DNA from 2 places in the Enterobacter pseudoroggenkampii genome. Region 1 is predicted to be linked to the other one. Evidence: predicted binding sites of a transcription regulator. Region 1 holds the regulator's gene; the other holds the start of a gene.
What was found. The regulator CRP, encoded in region 1, controls carbon source genes, mostly activating them, when cyclic AMP is high. The targets are predictions, from matches to a motif close to ATGTGANNNNNNTCACAT.
Positions count from the first base shown of each region.

Region 2: a site for CRP is predicted at 3,159-3,176, ahead of epd (erythrose-4-phosphate dehydrogenase). Genes of this name have one in related genera too.

Region 1 covers NZ_JAPMLV010000007.1:135,373-141,320, reverse strand. The annotation lists gene OTG14_RS21160 (YheU family protein) at 1-129, shown strand, start outside; gene OTG14_RS21155 (phosphoribulokinase) at 160-1,029, shown strand; gene OTG14_RS21150 (OsmC family protein) at 1,096-1,500, opposite strand; gene crp (cAMP-activated global transcriptional regulator CRP) at 1,812-2,444, shown strand; gene OTG14_RS21140 (YccS/YhfK family putative transporter) at 2,502-4,589, shown strand; gene argD (bifunctional acetylornithine/succinyldiaminopimelate transaminase) at 4,586-5,806, opposite strand; gene pabA (aminodeoxychorismate synthase component 2) at 5,893-5,948, opposite strand, start outside.
Region 2 covers NZ_JAPMLV010000005.1:90,011-95,958, reverse strand. The annotation lists gene loiP (metalloprotease LoiP) at 7-765, opposite strand; gene tkt (transketolase) at 1,038-3,029, shown strand; gene epd (erythrose-4-phosphate dehydrogenase) at 3,371-4,390, shown strand; gene pgk (phosphoglycerate kinase) at 4,440-5,603, shown strand; gene fbaA (class II fructose-bisphosphate aldolase) at 5,696-5,948, shown strand, end outside.

The DNA of each region.
Region 1 (5,948 bases):
CAGGAACGCTCGCTTGAGCAAAAGGTCAACGATGTTAAGCGCCAGCTGAAAAGCGGCGACGTGGTGCTGGTGTGGTCAGAACTGCATGAGACGGTCAATATCATGCCCCGCAACGCGTTTCACGGCTGATCTTCCACCCTTTTCAGTCAGGGAGTTGCTATGTCTGCCAGACATCCGGTTATTGCCGTTACGGGGTCGAGTGGTGCGGGAACCACCACCACCAGCCTCGCCTTTCGCAAGATTTTCGCCCAGCTGAATCTTCGTGCGGCGGAGGTCGAAGGCGACAGCTTTCACCGCTACACGCGTCCGGAGATGGATATGGCCATCCGTAAAGCGCGCGATCTGGGTAAACACATCAGCTATTTCGGCCCGGAAGCCAATGACTTCGGCCTGCTGGAACAAACCTTTATAGAGTACGGTCAGAGCGGCAAAGGGCAGTCCCGCAAGTATCTGCATACCTATGATGAAGCCGTTCCCTGGAATCAGGTGCCGGGGACGTTCACCCCGTGGCAACCGCTGCCGGAACCCACCGACGTACTGTTTTACGAAGGATTGCACGGTGGCGTGGTCACCCCTCAACACGACGTGGCGCGCCACGTGGACCTGCTGGTCGGCGTGGTCCCTATCGTTAACCTGGAGTGGATCCAGAAGCTGACGCGCGACATGAGCGAGCGCGGCCATTCACGAGAGGCGGTGATGGACTCGGTGGTGCGCTCCATGGAAGATTACATCAACTTCCTGACGCCGCAGTTCTCCCGCACCCATATCAACTTCCAGCGCGTGCCGACGGTGGATACCTCCAACCCGTTTGCGGCCAAAAGCATCCCGTCTCTGGATGAGAGCTTTGTGGTGATCCATTTCCGCAATCTCGAAGGCATTGATTACCCCTGGCTACTGGCCATGCTGCAGGGCTCGTTTATTTCGCACATGAATACGTTAGTCGTGCCGGGCGGAAAAATGGGGCTGGCGATGGAGCTCATCATGACGCCGCTGGTGGAGCGACTGATGGAAGGGAAGCAGATTGCGTGAACATGTTCCCTCTCCCTGTGGGAGAGGGTTAGGGTGAGGGCATCAACACGCACGATGCCCCAATAATTAAGCCTCGATCACTTCATACGAATGCGTGATTTTTACCGCTTTCTCCAGCATTAACGCCACAGAGCAGTACTTCTCCGCAGACAGATCCACCGCACGCGAGACCGCTGCGTCCTTCAACTCTTTACCGGTGACCACAAAGTGCAGATTAATATGGGTGAACAGGCGTGGCGCCTCTTCGCGACGTTCTGACGTGAGTTTAACCTCACAATCCGTCACGTCATGACGACCTTTTTGCAGAATCGACACCACGTCAATGGCGCTGCATCCCCCTGCCGCCATCAGCACCATTTCCATTGGGCTTGGCGCTTTATCGCCGGAGTTACCGTCCATCAAAATCTGGTGTCCTGACGCGGACTCGCCCAGGAACGTTAAACCTTCAACCCATTTCACGCGCGCTTGCATATTCTTAAACTCCAACGTTGCATTTTTGGTGACAGATTACGCGTGCGTTACATTTCTCGCAATGGAAGGCGACCTGCATCATGCTGAAGCGAGACACCAGGAGACACGCGGCGAAAGCTATGCTAAAACACTCTGGATGCTACAGTAATACATTGACGTTACACATGTATGCAGAGGACATCAAACTTTACTGGCTGCGAAACGTTACGGTAGCCGACTTCCCAGGGTATGGGTAAGAATTCGATTGCAACCCCAGAGTCCGGATGCATCTGATGACTCTGGTGACAGCTTATAACAGAGGATAACAGCGCATGGTGCTTGGCAAACCGCAAACAGACCCGACTCTCGAATGGTTCTTGTCTCATTGCCACATTCATAAGTACCCATCAAAGAGCACGCTGATTCACCAGGGTGAAAAAGCGGAAACGTTGTATTACATCGTTAAAGGCTCGGTGGCAGTGCTGATCAAAGATGAAGAAGGGAAAGAGATGATCCTTTCTTATCTGAACCAGGGCGATTTCATCGGTGAACTGGGCCTGTTTGAAGAGGGCCAGGAACGTAGCGCCTGGGTTCGTGCAAAGACAGCATGTGAAGTGGCTGAAATTTCTTACAAGAAGTTCCGTCAGCTGATTCAGGTTAACCCTGACATCCTGATGCGTCTTTCTTCCCAGATGGCGCGCCGTCTGCAGGTCACCTCAGAGAAAGTGGGCAACCTCGCCTTCCTGGACGTGACTGGCCGTATCGCACAGACCCTGCTGAACCTGGCGAAACAGCCAGACGCTATGACCCACCCGGACGGCATGCAAATTAAAATTACCCGTCAGGAAATTGGTCAGATCGTCGGTTGCTCTCGTGAAACGGTGGGTCGTATCCTGAAAATGCTGGAAGATCAAAACCTGATCTCTGCCCACGGTAAAACCATCGTGGTTTACGGAACGCGTTAATTCCGCTTAAACGGCGTGCCATCGCAAGGTGTCACGCCGTTTTTGTCTCTACTCCCCATGTGGCGCAGGCTGATCTATCACCCGGAAGTTAACTACGCACTGCGACAAACGCTGGTGTTGTGTCTTCCCGTGGCTATAGGCCTGATCCTCGGACATCTTCAGCAAGGTCTGCTGTTTTCCCTCGTGCCTGCCTGCTGCAACATCGCCGGTCTGGACACGCCGCATAAGCGCTTTTTCAAACGCCTGATTATCGGCGGCTGCCTGTTTGCGGGCTGTAGCCTCGCCGTACAGCTTTTACTGGCTCGGGATATCCCGCTGCCGCTGATCCTGACTGTGCTGGCGATGACCCTCGGCGTCACGGCGGAAATCAGTTCGCTGCACGCCCGCTTGCTTCCCGCGTCGCTGATTGCGGCCATTTTCACGCTGAGCCTCGCCGGGAATATGCCGGTGTGGGAGCCGCTGCTGATCTACGCCCTGGGGACATTATGGTACGGCCTGTTTAACTGGTTCTGGTTCTGGCTGTGGCGGGAGCAGCCGCTGCGTGAATCCCTGAGCCTGCTCTATGTGCAGCTTGCGGATTACTGCGAAGCCAAATACACCCTGCTGACCCAGCATACCGATCCGGAAAAATCCTTACCGCCCCTGCTGACGCGCCAGCAGAAGGTGGTGGATCTGATAAGCCAGTGCTATCAGCAGCTGCATATGCTCGCCGCCAACAAGAACCACGAGTACAAACGGCTGCTGCGCACCTTCCAGGTCGGGCTGGATCTGCAGGAGCATATCTCCGTGAGCCTGCACCACCCGCAGGAGGTACAAAAGCTGGTCGAGCGCAGTCACGCCGAAGCGGTGATCCGCTGGAACGCGCAGACGGTGTCCGCACGCCTGCGCGTGCTGGCCGATGATATTCTCTATCACCGCTACCCGACGCGCTTTAACATGGATAAGCAGCTGGGCGCGCTGGAGAAAATCGCTCGTCAGCATCCGGATAACCCGGTCGGCCAGTTTGCCGCCTGGCACTTCAGCCGTATCGCCCGCGTGTTGCGCACGCAGCGCCCGCTCTATCCGCGCGACCTGATGGCGGATAAGCAGAAACGGCTGCCGCTATTGCCCGCGCTCAAAAGCTATCTTTCTCTTAAATCGTCCGCCCTGCGCAACGCCGCACGTATTAGCGTGATGCTCAGTACCGCCAGCCTGATGGGCATGGCGCTGCATCTGCCGAAACCCTACTGGATCTTAATGACCGTGCTGTTTGTCACCCAGAACGGCTATGGCGCCACGCGGGTGCGTATTCTGCATCGGGCTGGCGGAACGATGGCCGGGCTGATCATCGCGGGCGTGACGCTGCACTTCCACGTGCCGGAAGGCTATACTCTGGCAGGAATGCTGGCGGTTACGCTGGTGAGCTACCTGATTATCCGCAAAAACTACGGCTGGGCGATGGTGGGCTTTACGGTGACGGCGGTATATACCCTGCAGCTGCTCACGCTCAATGGCGAACAGTTTATTGTCGCCAGGCTGATTGATACCCTGATCGGCTGTCTGATTGCCTTTGGCGGCATGGTCTGGCTGTGGCCGCAGTGGCAAAGTGGACTGCTGCGCCAGAACGCCCACGACGCGCTGGAAGCCGACCAGCAGGCCATTCGCCTGATCCTGAGCGACGACCCGCAGCCGTCGCCGCTGGCGTATCAGCGCATGAAGGTCAACCAGGCGCACAACGCCCTGTTTAACTCGCTCAACCAGGCAATGCAGGAGCCGGGCTTTAACTCGCACTATCTGGCAGATATGAAGCTGTGGGTGACGCACAGCCAGTTTATCGTCGAGCACATTAACGCCATGACCACGCTGGCGCGCGAGCACACGATGCTGACACCGGATCTGGCGCAGCGCTATTTGCAGTCGTGTGAAATTGCGTTGCAGCGGTGTCAGCAGCGTCTGGAGTATGACTCGCCGGGTGAGTCGGGAGATTCGAACATTCTGGAAGCGCCGGAAACGTTAACCCACGGGCCAATGAGCACCCTGGAGCAGCATTTGCAGCGCGTACTGGGGCATCTGAACACCATGCACACCATTTCGTCGGTGGCATGGCGTCAGCGTCCGCATCACGGGATTTGGCTAACCCGCAGGTTGAAGCGGACGGCGTATTAACCTTTTACGATCTTCGCGACCGCGGCGGCAAACCGGGTTAACCCGTCTTCAATGTCTTTGTCTTCCACCACCAGCGACGGTGCAAAGCGCATCACGTCCGGCCCGGCGTTGAGCACCATCACCCCTTCGCGAGCGGCGGCGTGCAGGAAGTCGCGCGCGCGGCCCTTATACTGCGGCTTCAGCTCGGCACCAATCAATAACCCCATCCCGCGGATCTCGCTGAACACATCGTACTGCTCGTCAATCTTTTGCAGGTGTTTTACGAACAGCTCGCGCTTCGCGCTGACGCCGTTCAACACCTCTGGCGTGTTGATGATGTCGAACGCGGCACCCGCCACGGCGCTCGCCAGCGGGTTACCACCGTAGGTGGAGCCGTGAGAACCGACGTGGAACGCGGAGGCGATCTCCTGCGTCGTCAGTACCGCACTCACCGGGAAACCGCCGCCGAGCGCTTTAGCACTGGTCAGAATATCCGGCGTCACGCCGTAGTGCATATACGCGAACAGATCGCCGGTACGTCCCATTCCGCACTGCACTTCATCAAAGACCAGCAGCGCCTGATGTTCGTCGCACAGCGCGCGCAGCCCTTTCAGGAATTCCGGGGTTGCCGCCGTCACGCCGCCTTCACCCTGGATCGGCTCAACGACTACCGCGCAGGTATGGTCGTCCATCACCGCTTTCACCGCGTGCAGATCGTTAAACGGCACGTGGACGATATCAGCCGGTTTCGGGCCAAACCCGTCGGAATACTTCGGCTGGCCGCCAACGGAGACGGTAAAGAAGGAGCGTCCGTGGAAGGCATTGTGGAAGGCGATGATTTTGGTTTTGTACGGGCTGTGGCGCGTTGTGGCGTAGTAGCGCGCCAGCTTAAAGGCGGTTTCGTTGGCTTCGGTGCCGGAGTTCATAAACAGCACGCGCTCGGCGAAGGTGGCATCGATGATCTTACGTCCCAGGCGCAGCGCCGGTTCGTTGGTGAACACGTTGCTGGTGTGCCACAGGGTTTCCCCCTGTGTTTTCAGCGCCTCCACCAGCGCGGGATGGCAATGACCCAGCGCCGTGACCGCAATACCGCCCGCGAAATCCACATACTCTTTACCCTGCTGATCCCAGACGCGGCTGCCTTTCCCCTTCACCGGGATAAACTCAGCCGGTGCATAAATCGGCAGGATCACTTCATCGAATGTCGCGCGGGTAATTGCTGGTTGTTCAGTTGCCATGTCATGACCATCCATTTTATGTCACAGTGATTGTGAAAATATAATCACAAAATATGCATAAAAAATCACAGCAAGGCAACAGTTATTCAGCGATGGAGGAAATTTGCCAGCAGCGCATGGCCCTGCTCGCTGAGGATGCTTT
Region 2 (5,948 bases), on a different contig from region 1:
GTAAAATTATTTAATTCCGTCTGCGGCCATACGGTCGCGAATATGCTGTGCGCGCTCTTCTGAGGCTGGGTGATCGTCAAACATGGAGCTTTGACGTCCCGCTTCCAGTTTGGCCAGTTTTTCAAAGCTGGTGGCTAAACCTGATGGATTAATGCCGCGTTTGCGCAACAGATCGTAGGAGTAATCATCCGCTTCGGACTCCTGACGCTGGGAGAACTGGGAGTTAACCAGCTTTTCACCCACGTCGCCAAGCTGCGACTGCGACAGGCTGCCAACGATACCGCCCGCTGAGGCCGCCGCAGCGCGGATGGCGTTAGTGCCTAAAGCAACCTGCATCCCTTTCTTCACGTGGCCCAGGGCAACGTGGCCCATTTCATGGCCGATGACCGCTTCCACTTCGTTGTCGGTCATCATGTCCATCAGCCCGCTATAGACGCGGATGCAGCCGTTCGCCATCGCGAAGGCGTTCACGTCTTTCGCCATGTACACCTTGTAGTTCACCGGCTGGCCGTTGATGTTGTCGCCCAGCGCAGAAGCAATCTTATTCAGACGCTGCGTGTAGGTACTGTTAGCCGGCGCAAGCGTGGCTTTTCCGTCCATATCTTTACAGGCCTGGTCGCTCAGCGCTTTCACCTGCGCATCGCTCAGGGAATAGGCCTGAAAGGCCTCTGCGCCTGACGTCATCAGACCGTTAGAATCCATATTCTGACAGCCGCTCAGCAGGAGCGTTGTACCCAGGGCCAGCACTATTGCACGCATTTTCATGAGGTTGCTTCCGTACTCGTTAATCTGAATAAAATCCGAAAAGTGCACCGTCAGCGAAGCCGGTGTCGGGCTAAGTATAAGGAATATCGACAGAGCCGGGCGAGCAGATTGCGCAACATGCGAGCATGATCCAGAGATTTCTTAACAAGCAAAAGAATGCTCCATGTACATGACTTGCGGCTTGGGTTACATTGTTGGCACTTTTTTCCGGCGTAGCCCAAAACGCGCTGTCGTCAAGGGCATGGCCTTTAACAGTCCGATCTGGAGTTAAAATGTCCTCACGTAAAGAGCTTGCTAATGCTATTCGTGCGCTGAGCATGGACGCAGTACAGAAAGCCAAATCCGGCCACCCAGGGGCCCCTATGGGTATGGCTGATATCGCCGAAGTCCTGTGGCGCGATTTCCTGAACCACAACCCGCAGAACCCGTCATGGGCTGACCGCGACCGTTTCGTACTGTCTAACGGCCACGGCTCTATGCTGATCTATAGCCTGCTGCACCTCACCGGCTACGATCTGCCAATTGAAGAGCTGAAAAACTTCCGTCAGCTGCACTCTAAAACTCCAGGTCACCCGGAAGTGGGCTACACCGCTGGCGTAGAAACCACCACCGGTCCGCTGGGTCAGGGTATTGCTAACGCTGTGGGTATGGCGATTGCTGAGAAGACGCTGGCGGCGCAGTTCAACCGTCCTGGTCACGACATCGTTGACCACTTCACCTATGCGTTCATGGGCGACGGCTGCATGATGGAAGGCATTTCTCACGAAGTGTGCTCCCTGGCAGGTACCCTGAAGCTGGGCAAACTGGTTGCGTTCTATGACGACAACGGTATCTCCATCGACGGTCACGTTGAAGGCTGGTTCACCGACGACACCGCTAAACGTTTCGAAGCCTACGGCTGGCACGTTGTGCGTGGCGTTGATGGCCACGATGCTGACTCGATTAAACGTGCAGTAGAAGAAGCGCGCGCGGTGACGGACAAGCCGTCCCTGCTGATGTGCAAAACCATCATCGGCTTCGGTTCGCCGAACAAAGCGGGTACGCACGACTCCCACGGCGCGCCGCTGGGCGACGCGGAAATCGCACTGACCCGCGAAGCGCTGGGCTGGAAACACCCTGCATTCGAAATCCCATCTGAGATCTACGCTCAGTGGGATGCAAAAGAAGTGGGCCAGGCGAAAGAAGCGGCCTGGAACGAGAAGTTCGCTGCTTACGCGAAAGCGTTCCCGCAGGAAGCGGCTGAATTCACCCGTCGTATGAAAGGCGACATGCCGTCTGACTTCGACGCGAAAGCGAACGAGTTCATCGCTAAGCTGCAGGCGAACCCGTCTAAAATCGCGAGCCGTAAAGCGTCTCAGAATGCGATTGAAGCGTTTGGTCCTCTGCTGCCTGAATTCCTCGGCGGCTCCGCTGACCTGGCACCATCTAACCTGACCCTGTGGTCCGGTTCTAAGCCAATCAACGAAGACACTGCCGGTAACTACATCCATTACGGTGTACGTGAATTCGGTATGACTGCGATTGCCAACGGTATCTCTCTGCACGGTGGTTTCCTGCCGTACACCTCTACATTCCTGATGTTCGTTGAATATGCACGTAACGCCGTGCGTATGGCCGCGCTGATGAAACAGCGTCAGGTGATGGTCTACACCCACGACTCCATCGGTCTGGGCGAAGACGGTCCAACTCACCAGCCGGTAGAGCAGGTGGCTTCCCTGCGCGTGACCCCGAACATGAGCACATGGCGTCCGTGTGACCAGGTTGAATCCGCGGTAGCGTGGAAATACGGCGTTGAGCGTCAGGACGGTCCAACCGCGCTGATCCTCTCCCGTCAGAACCTGGCGCAGCAGGAGCGTACCCCTGAGCAGTTGGCGAACATCGCTCGCGGTGGTTACGTGCTGAAAGATAGCGCGGGCCAGCCAGAGCTGATCTTCATCGCCACCGGTTCTGAAGTTGAACTGGCTGTGGCAGCGTGGGAAAAACTGACTGCCGAAGGCGTGAAGGCGCGCGTGGTTTCCATGCCGTCTACCGACGCGTTCGACAAGCAGGATGCCGCTTACCGTGAATCCGTGCTGCCTAAAGCGGTCTCCGCTCGCGTGGCAGTGGAAGCGGGTATCGCTGACTACTGGTTCAAATACGTGGGCCTGAACGGCGCTATCGTCGGTATGACCACCTTCGGTGAGTCTGCTCCGGCAGAGCAGCTGTTCGAAGAATTCGGCTTCACCGTTGAGAACGTTGTCGCGAAAGCGAAAGAACTGCTGTAATCGTTTGTACGGTGCGGGCTGATGCCCTCACCCCAGCCCTCTCCCACCGGGAGAGGGTGCAAACACTAAAAACGGTAACCTCTCGGTTACCGTTTTGCTTTTACCTCGCCGTAAATTATTCCACCTAAAATGTGACGCAAGTCATATAGCTCGCTTATTCATCTGGACAGACATTCCTTTTATTCCCCGATTCGCTTATTCTTGCTGAAGCGTTTCAGTCGATTAAATGTTCGACAATTGACCAATCAATCGCAGTTTGTGACAGCAAGGATTCCCCTTCGGGCGTAGCTGGATTACTCTTTCAGCCACCTCAAACTCAGGGATTGCTTTGCAGGAGATCTATGACCGTACGCGTAGCGATTAATGGCTTCGGTCGCATCGGACGTAATGTGGTTCGTGCTTTGTATGAATCCGGACGTCGGGCGGAAATAACCGTGGTGGCAATCAATGAACTGGCGGATGCTACGGGCATGGCGCATTTGTTGAAATACGACACCAGCCACGGACGCTTTGCCTGGGATGTGCGCCAGGAAAGAGATCAGCTCTTTGTGGGTGATGACGCTATTCGTGTGCTGCATGAGAACAGCATCTCCGGGCTACCCTGGCGTGAACTGGGTGTGGATGTGGTGCTTGACTGTACCGGTGTCTACGGCAATCGCGAGCATGGCGAAGCGCATCTGGCTGCCGGCGCGAAAAAAGTCCTGTTTTCTCATCCCGGCAGTAACGACCTCGACGCGACCGTCGTGTTTGGCGTCAACCAGCATGAGCTGCAGGCCGAACACCGCATTGTTTCCAACGCCTCCTGTACCACCAACTGCATTATTCCGGTCATCAAACTGTTAGACGATGCGTATGGCATTGAATCCGGCACCGTGACCACGATTCACTCCGCCATGCACGATCAGCAGGTTATCGACGCCTACCATCCGGATTTACGACGCACTCGCGCGGCGAGCCAGTCAATCATTCCGGTGGATACGAAACTGGCGGCAGGGATCACCCGAATTTTTCCGCAGTTTAATGACCGGTTTGAAGCGATTGCCGTGCGTGTTCCAACGATTAACGTCACTGCAATCGACCTCAGCGTGACGGTGAAAAAACCGGTAAAAGCCTGTGAAGTCAACCTGTTGCTGCAAAAAGCGGCACAGGGGGCATTTCATGGTATAGTTGACTATACGGAATTACCGTTGGTCTCAGTAGATTTTAACCACGACCCGCACAGCGCCATCGTTGATGGCACGCAAACGAGGGTTAGTGGTGCACACCTTATCAAGACGCTGGTCTGGTGTGATAACGAATGGGGCTTTGCTAACCGAATGCTCGACACCACGTTAGCAATGGCCGCTCAAGGTTTCAGGTAAGGCGCATCGTGCGTCTGCAAAACTTTAAGAATCAACGAGAGGATTCACCATGTCTGTAATTAAGATGACCGATCTGGATCTGGCTGGTAAACGCGTTTTCATCCGTGCCGATCTGAACGTACCGGTTAAAGATGGCAAAGTGACCAGCGACGCGCGTATCCGTGCATCTCTGCCAACCATCGAACTGGCTCTGAAGCAGGGCGCGAAAGTGATGGTCACCTCCCACCTGGGTCGTCCAACTGAAGGCGAGTACAACGAAGAGTTCTCTCTGCTGCCAGTGGTTAATTACCTGAAAGACAAACTGTCCAACCCGGTTCGCCTGGTGAAAGATTACCTGGACGGCGTTGACGTTGCAGCCGGTGAACTGGTTGTTCTGGAAAACGTTCGCTTCAACAAAGGCGAAAAGAAAGACGACGAAACCCTGTCCAAAAAATATGCTGCACTGTGCGACGTATTCGTGATGGATGCCTTCGGTACGGCTCACCGCGCGCAGGCGTCAACCCACGGTATCGGTAAATTCGCAGACGTAGCGTGTGCCGGTCCTCTGCTGGCTGACGAACTGGAAGCGCTGGGTAAAGCACTGAAAGAACCTGCTCGTCCAATGGTGGCTATCGTTGGTGGTTCTAAAGTTTCTACCAAACTGACCGTTCTGGATTCTCTGTCTAAAATCGCTGACCAGCTGATCGTTGGCGGTGGTATCGCGAACACCTTCGTTGCCGCTCAGGGCCACAACGTGGGTAAATCCCTGTACGAAGCAGACCTGGTTGACGAAGCCAAACGCCTGCTGAGCACCTGCGATATCCCGGTTCCAACTGACGTTCGCGTCGCGACCGAGTTCTCCGAAACCGCAACCGCGACTCTGAAGTCTGTAAACGACATCAAAGATGAAGAGCAGATTTTGGACCTGGGCGACGTTTCTGCACAGAAACTGGCTGAAATCCTCAAAAACGCAAAAACTATCCTGTGGAACGGTCCGGTGGGTGTGTTCGAATTCCCGAACTTCCGCAAAGGGACTGAAATCGTTGCTAAGGCTATCGCAGACAGCGAAGCGTTCTCTATCGCAGGCGGTGGTGACACCCTGGCAGCAATCGACCTGTTCGGTATCGCTGACAAGATCTCCTACATCTCCACTGGTGGCGGCGCATTCCTCGAATTCGTGGAAGGCAAAGTACTGCCAGCAGTAGCAATGCTCGAAGAGCGCGCTAAGAAGTAAGCCATTCAAGGGCAGGGAAACCTGCCCAATTTTCAGCGCGCTTTTAAGAGCTCGCACCTTTTCTAACGGCCGAAGATACAGGACTAAGCAACATGTCTAAAATTTTTGATTTCGTAAAACCTGGCGTTATCACTGGTGATGACGTACAGAAAGTGTTCCAGGTAGCTAAAGAAAACAACTTCGCTCTGCCAGCAGTTAACTGCGTGGGTACCGACTCCATCAACGCCGTACTGGAAACTGCTGCTAAAGTTAAAGCTCCAGTTATCGTTCAGTTCTCTAACGGCGGCGCTGCGTTCATCGCAGGTAAAGGCGTGAAAACTGACATTCCTCAGGGGGCTGCAATCC